DNA from 3 places in the Novosphingobium sp. ES2-1 genome. Region 2 is predicted to be linked to each of the others. Evidence: riboswitches for the same ligand, from Rfam matches in the RefSeq annotation. Region 2 holds a riboswitch; each other region holds the start of a gene.

Region 1 (2,262 bases), on a different replicon from region 2:
AACCACACCTCATCGGCCGCGCGCGCCATGGCCTGATTGAGCCAGCCCGCCTCGTCCCGGAACTGCCGGGCCAAAGCGTTGTCCGGGACAATTCCCTGGCCTACTTCGTTGGACACCAGCAGCAATGTGCCCTGAACCGACGGAAACAGCCCGGCCAGCCAAGCGCGCGCCGCCGCAATATCCTGGCCGCCAAGCATCAGATTGCTTAGCCACAGGGTCACGCAGTCGACCAGAATGACGCCATCTTCCCTATCGTTTTCCAGTATCGCTTCGCACAGTTCCAGCGGACATTCGACCGTCTGCCAGTGGCCGGCCCGGTCGGCGCGATGACGGGCGATCCGCTGGGCCATTTCATCATCGAATGCCTGCGCGGTAGCGATGTAGATATGCGGGCCTGGCAGGGCATCGCCCAGTTCTTCGGCATAGCCGCTCTTGCCCGACCGCGCTCCACCAAGAACCAGAATCGTCTTGCCGTTCACTGCTCCCACTTGCCTTTCATGCTGTTCTGCGACAAAGGCGCGAGCGTTACAGGTTCCCAGCGATGGGATGAATAGGGAATCCGGGAATGGCTTCGTGCCATGGTCCGGAGCTGCCCCCGCAACTGTGATCGGCGAGTCGCCGCTTCGTTATGCCACTGGCCTTCGGGCCGGGAAGGTGAAGCGGCCGACACTGACCCGAGAGCCAGGAGACCTGCCCGTAACGGTCGTTCTTTTGTCCGGACGGGGTGTGCCGGATGATGATCGAGGTTCCCTCGCGTGACGACTTAGCCAGAGTCGCATGCGGTGGCTTCGTCCCACACGCGTGATCGCTGTCGTGCGACTCTTTTGACGTTGTTCAAAAGGGGGAAACCCATGCGTGTTCTGAAGACTGCACTGCTGCTTTCCGCAGCCACCCTGCCTGCCGTCGCACATGCCGAGGACGCCGAGACCATCATCGTCTCCGCCAATCGGACCCAGCAATCCACTTCCGAAGTCGCCCAGTCGGTCACCGTCATCACGCTCGATGACATCGCTACCCGGCAATCGGCCGGAGTTGCCGATCTGCTGCGCTCGGTGCCTGGGATCACCGTCACCAGCAATGGCGGACTTGGCACTACCACCTCGGTCAACATTCGCGGGGCGGAGAGCGACCAGACTGTTGCGCTGTTCGACGGGGTGAAGCTCAACGATCCTTCCACCCCCGGCGGCGGCTTCAATTTCGGCAATTTACTGACCGGCAATATCGAGCGGATCGAGGTTGTCCGCGGATCGCAGTCCGTACTGTGGGGCAGTCAGGCCATCGGCGGCGTGGTGAACATCGTCACTCGTGCGCCCACGGAGAAGCTCGCCCTCAACCTCGCCAGCGAATATGGCTGGCGCGATACGGCGCGTGTGGTCGGCAATATTTCGGGCAAGTTCGGCCCAGTCTCGGCAAATGTCGGCGCGGGCTATCTGCGCACTGACGGCTTTTCGACCTTCAACGAGACGCGCGGCGGCACGGAACGAGACGGCTATCGCAACATCGGCGCAAACGCGAAGTTCAACATCGCGCTGTCGGATGCGGTCTCGGTCGACCTGCGCGGCTGGTATTCGGACGGCAAGGTCGGCATCGACGGCTTCCCGCCGCCGACTTACAGCTTCGGCGACACGCCAGAGTTCGCCAGGACCAAGGAACTGATCGGCTATGCCGGCCTGAACGCGGCGCTGTTCGACGGACGCTTCCGCAACCGTATCGCCTATACGCTGACTGATACCCGCCGCCGAAACGTCGATCTGACGGGAGGCATCGAATTCGAGACCTTCAACGCCAAGGGGCGCAACGAGCGGTTCGAATATCAGGGCAACTTCGACATCACCGATGCGGCGAGCGCCACTTTCGGTGCCGAAACCGAAAAGGCCAGCTTCCGCACGTCAAGCTATGGCGGCCCCTTCGCCATCGCTAGTGCGCGGATCAACAGCTTCTACGGCCAGCTTAGCGCCAAGCCGGTCGCCGGTCTGACCCTGAGCGCGGGTCTGCGTCATGACGATCACGACACGTTCGGCGGCAAGACGACCTTTTCCACCAGTGCTCTGTTCACGCCGAATGAAGGCAACACCGTGCTGCGCGCCAGCTACGGCGAGGGCTTCAAGACGCCGTCGCTGTACCAGCTGTTCAGCGACTACGGTAACAAGCTGCTCAGGCCCGAGAGTTCCCGCAGCTGGGATGCTGGCATAACCCAGAAGCTGCTGGACGGCAGGATCGAGGTCGGCGCCACCTGGTTCCACCGCGACACGCGCAATCTGA
Region 2 (2,262 bases):
CAGATTGGCGAGGCGCAGCGACGGAAACGCCGGGTTCGCCAGTCTCGCCTGATGCCAGCCGCCCGCGAACGCGCCAAGGTCGCTGTCGGAAAAAGACAGCACCACGAGATCCGCAGGCGTCTGCCCCAGATCCTGCGGGACGGCGGTTTCCTCCATCCCGTGCGTTTCGCGGAAGATGACGTGCATTGCGCTGGCTCAGCCGGCGAGAACCGCCTTGATCGCAGGCGCATCCACGTGCTCGCGCTCGGCAATGGCGACCAGCGTGGTATGGCGGGTTTCCCCTGCGCGCCATGGTCGGTCGTAGTGATGGCGCACGCGCGATCCCACCGCCTGCACCAGCAGTCGCATCGGCTTGCCGGTCACGGCGGCATAGCCCTTGACGCGCAGGATCCGGTGCTCGCGCGCCAGTGTCTCGATCCGTGCGACAAGTGCGGAGGGATCGGCAATTTCGCCCAGCGTCACCACGGTGCTGTCGAAATCGTCGTGCTCGTGATCGTCTTCGCCGTCATGGTGCGAAGGACGCGCCGCGATGTCGTCCTCGGCCGCGGCGTCGAGTCCCAGGATCACGCGCGGATCGACCGCGCCATCGACGAGTTCGATCACCGGCACGGGGCGAGGGGATTCCGCCGCGATCACCGCCCGCGCAGCGGCCACGCCATCGGCTCCGGCAAGGTCGACCTTGGTCAGCAGCACCATGTCGGCGCAGGCCAGCTGGTCCTCGAACACTTCGGACAAGGGCGTTTCGTGGTCGATGCCGGGATCGGCGGCGCGCTGCGCGTCGAGCGCCGCCACGTCGGGGGCGAAGCGCCCGGCCGCAACGGCTTCGGCATCCGCCAGCGCCAGCACCCCGTCCACCGTGATCCGGCTGCGGATCGCGGGCCAGTCGAACGCTTTCAGCAGCGGCTTGGGCAGGGCAAGGCCCGAGGTCTCGATCAGGATGTGGTCGGGCCGAGGGTCGAGCGCGAGCAGCTTTTCCACCGTGGGGATGAAGTCGTCGGCCACGGTGCAGCAGATGCAGCCATTGGCCAGTTCCACGATGTTTTCCGCCGGGCAATCGGGAATGGCGCAGGATTGCAGGATGTCGCCGTCCACGCCCAGTGTGCCGAACTCGTTGACCACGACCGCCAGCCGGCGGCCACCGGCATTGCGGATCAGGTGGCTGATCAGCGTGGTCTTCCCCGCGCCAAGAAAGCCGGTGACGATGGTGACGGGCACCTTCGAAAGGTCGGACACGTGCAACTCTCCCGCGCGCCAGAGCGAGACCGGGCGGGGCTTGCCGGACAAGTCCGGTCGGCGCGCGACGACGGGCGGGCGCGACGTTGCGCCCGTAACCACGCGACCCGTGCAGCCCCAGCCACACAGCTTCGTCGCTCAGACGGAGAGATACCGTGCCATGACCATCCCCTGGACCAAGGCAAGAGCGACCGGTGCGCCGGCAGGTCTCCTGGCTCGCGGGTCACAGCTTGATGCACGCCTTCCCAACACGGCGCATGCACCGCCCAGTGGCTGCCCCTCGAAGGGGCCAGTGCATCGCGCTATCCGCTTACAGTTGCAGGGACAGCCGCGGATTTGGGAAGACATGCTTCCCGCACCGCATTCCCGATTAAGCCCGTTCCCGGGCACCGGCGCGATCATGTGAAAGACGGGCCGAAGCCAGACCTTCGCGCGGCGACCTAGCGGGAGATCGCCACCGATGCAATCGCCTCTTGGCTAAGCCTTTGTCGAAACCTCGATTTCGTCCAGCCGCTTCCAGCGATAGATGGCGAAACTCGCCACCCAGCAGGCCACGAACAAGGCGATGATGGCAAAGCCCAGGCTGTTGAAATGCGCCCCCAGATCGGCGGCGAAGGTCCATGGCCAGCCGGTCAGTGCAAACCGGCTGCCGATCAGCGCGATCGTCTCGATTCCGCCGATGACGATGGCGACCACCGCGGAAATCAGGGTGATCGTGATGTTGTAGTACAGCTTGCGGATTGGCTTCACGAAGGCCCATTCGTAAGCCCCGAGCATCACCACGCCATCCACGGTGTCGATCAGCGCCATTCCGGCAGCGAACAGGGCCGGCAGCACCAGCACGGTTGCGATCGAAAGGCCATTGGCGGCCTGGCTTGCCGACATGCCAAGGATGGCGACTTCGGTCGCGGTGTCGAAGCCCAGGCCGAACAGGAATCCCAGCGGCGCCATGTGCCACGGCCTTGAGACCAGCCGGAACAGCTTGCCGAAGATGCGCGACAGCGGCCCCCGCGATCCGGTCAGGATGTC
Region 3 (2,262 bases), on a different replicon from region 2:
GCCGCCTCATAATAGATTGCTGCGGTCAGGCACTGCAGAGCCCGCCAGCGGTCCTCGCTCGACCCGGCCGCCGACACCGGACGGGCCGAGAGGATCTCGGCATCCGAATGGCTCTGGTCCCATTTCGCCTGCGCTTCTGTCGGCGCGATCAGCCCGCTGTCGCTGGTGTCGAGCCAGTAGAACGCCGAGCCCGGAAAGCTGTCACCCCCGCGCTCAAACGGTTGCAGTCCCGCCATCTGCGCGCGCGCGACAGCCGCTTGAACGCCGCCCGGTTCGCCCCACCCGGTCGGCCCGAGCAGCAGACCCAGCACGCCGAACATCGCCACGCCGCCCAGCCGCTGCCGCATAAGCGAAGGCGCGCGCAAGGCGTTACGGATCGAGCGCATATCCCGGCGCCGGATCCGCGCCGCAAAATCGCGCGGACGCTGCTCGCCATAAGCCGTCGCTGCCACGCCGGGCAGTTCGATCGGGCGATAGGCAAGCTCGAGAGGCATGGGGCTGGGCTGAATCCTGAAAATCCTCAATTGCGCTAACCTTTTGCGCCCCCTCGCGCACGGCCGCATTTCCCGCTGTCCCGATGCGGCACAAGCTCCTGCGATCCGGTTAACCTCCACCGCCGACTTGCCCCCAAGTACGTAGTTCCTCTTGCAGCGCAGCAAAGTTCCCGCTAGTTCCCCGCGCCGACGCCAACGGTGCCCGGTAACACGGGCTAAGAGGGAAGCCGGTTCCAATCCGGCGCTGCCCCCGCAACTGTAACCGGAGAGCGCGCTGTCCAGTGATGCCACTGGTGCCGGATTCGATCCCCGGTACTGGGAAGGCGGGCAGCGGGCGATGACCCGGGAGCCAGGAAACCTGCCGATGGTAGTCGTTCCGCGGCCGGGCGGGGTGTACCGGGCGCACGCGACGAGGCGCGCCAGATTCATGGCCCAGCGCACCTCTCGCCATGGACGGCATCAACCGTTCGTGGCCGGAGTTGCGTCCTGTGAAGAAGTACCTGCTTTCCGTTTCCGCTTCCGCATTTCTTGGCGCGTTTGCCGCCCCGGCATTTGCGCAAGAGGCCGACGATGTCGTTGTCGCTGACTACAAGATCGACCCGGCAACCATCACCGTCATTGCCACCGGCAGCGAAACCCCGCTCAGCAAGACCGGCCAGCCCGTCACCGTCATCACCGCCGACGAAATCCAGTCGATCCAGGGTCCCGACATCACCCGCGTCCTCGAACGCGTCCCCGGCCTGACAATTACCCGCAACGGCGGCCCCGGCAGCTTCACCGGCGTGCGTCTGCGCGGCTCGGATGCCGAGCAGGTCCTCGTCCTCGTCGATGGCGTTCGCCTCGAAGACGTCTCGGCCCCCTCGGGCGGCTTTGACTTCGGTACGCTGACCCCCGGCGGCGTCGAGCGGATCGACGTGCTGCGCGGCTCCAACTCCATCGTCTGGGGCAGCGCGGCCATCGGCGGCGTGATCGCGGTCCAGTCGCGCGATCTCAACGGCATTGAAGCCAGTGCCGAACTGGGCGCGAACGACAGCTATCTCGCCGATGCTGCAGCAGGCATCGCGTCAGACTTCGGTGCGCTCACCGTCAACGGCGGCTACAGCCGCAGTGATGGCGTCTCGGCCGCAGCGGTCGGCACCGAGCCCGATGGCTTCCGCCAGTGGCGCGTCGGCGGGCGCGGGCGCATCAACCTCTCGCAAGACCTCGCAATCGTCGCCACCGCCCGCTATGCCGACACCCGCACCGACATCGACGGCTTCGCCCCGCCAACCTACAGCTTCGGCGATACCCCTGAGTATCAGGACACGCGACAGGCCTCGGGCCGCATCGGACTGCGCTTCACCGGCAGCAATCTCACGCTCAACACCGGCTTCGCGATCTCGGATACCAAGCGCGACTACTACGACCCGACCTTCGGCACTGATCCGTCCTACGGCTACAAGGGCCGCTCGGAGCGCGTTGACCTGACGGGCCGCGTCAACCTGCCTGCCGATTTCACGCTCGATTTCGGCGGTGACAGCGAATGGACGCGCTTCTCGAGCACTTTCGATGCACAGGCCAAGGCCAACCTCACCTCGGGCCACGCCCTGCTTGGCTGGAGCAGCGATCGCGCCAGCCTCGCCGCCGGTGTCCGCATTGACGATCACAGCCGGTTCGGCACGGCCTGGACCTTCGGTGCCAACGGCGCGTTCGAATTGGTCGATAACCTCCGCCTGCGCGCCAGCTATGGCGAGGGCTTCAAGGCCCCGACGCTCTACCAGCTGCTTTC

The links. A riboswitch is a leader RNA that binds a small molecule or an ion and turns the genes downstream of it on or off. The one in region 2 is predicted to bind cobalamin.
Region 1: it holds a riboswitch for cobalamin, as region 2 does, so the genes downstream of both, IM701_RS04455 (TonB-dependent siderophore receptor) here and cobW (cobalamin biosynthesis protein CobW) in region 2, are expected to answer to the same signal.
Region 3: it holds a riboswitch for cobalamin, as region 2 does, so the genes downstream of both, IM701_RS10750 (TonB-dependent siderophore receptor) here and cobW (cobalamin biosynthesis protein CobW) in region 2, are expected to answer to the same signal.

The regions. Positions count from the first base shown of each region.
Region 1 is NZ_CP063445.1:900,392-902,653, reverse strand. Features, by position in the region: gene cobU (bifunctional adenosylcobinamide kinase/adenosylcobinamide-phosphate guanylyltransferase) at 1-479, opposite strand, end outside; cobalamin riboswitch at 513-713, shown strand; gene IM701_RS04455 (TonB-dependent siderophore receptor) at 852-2,262, shown strand, end outside.
Region 2 is NZ_CP063449.1:174,774-177,035, forward strand. Features, by position in the region: gene cobN (cobaltochelatase subunit CobN) at 1-186, opposite strand, end outside; gene cobW (cobalamin biosynthesis protein CobW) at 196-1,233, opposite strand; cobalamin riboswitch at 1,417-1,642, opposite strand; gene IM701_RS21510 (HoxN/HupN/NixA family nickel/cobalt transporter) at 1,711-2,262, opposite strand, start outside.
Region 3 is NZ_CP063445.1:2,220,008-2,222,269, reverse strand. Features, by position in the region: gene IM701_RS10755 (cell wall hydrolase) at 1-494, opposite strand, end outside; cobalamin riboswitch at 674-875, shown strand; gene IM701_RS10750 (TonB-dependent siderophore receptor) at 944-2,262, shown strand, end outside.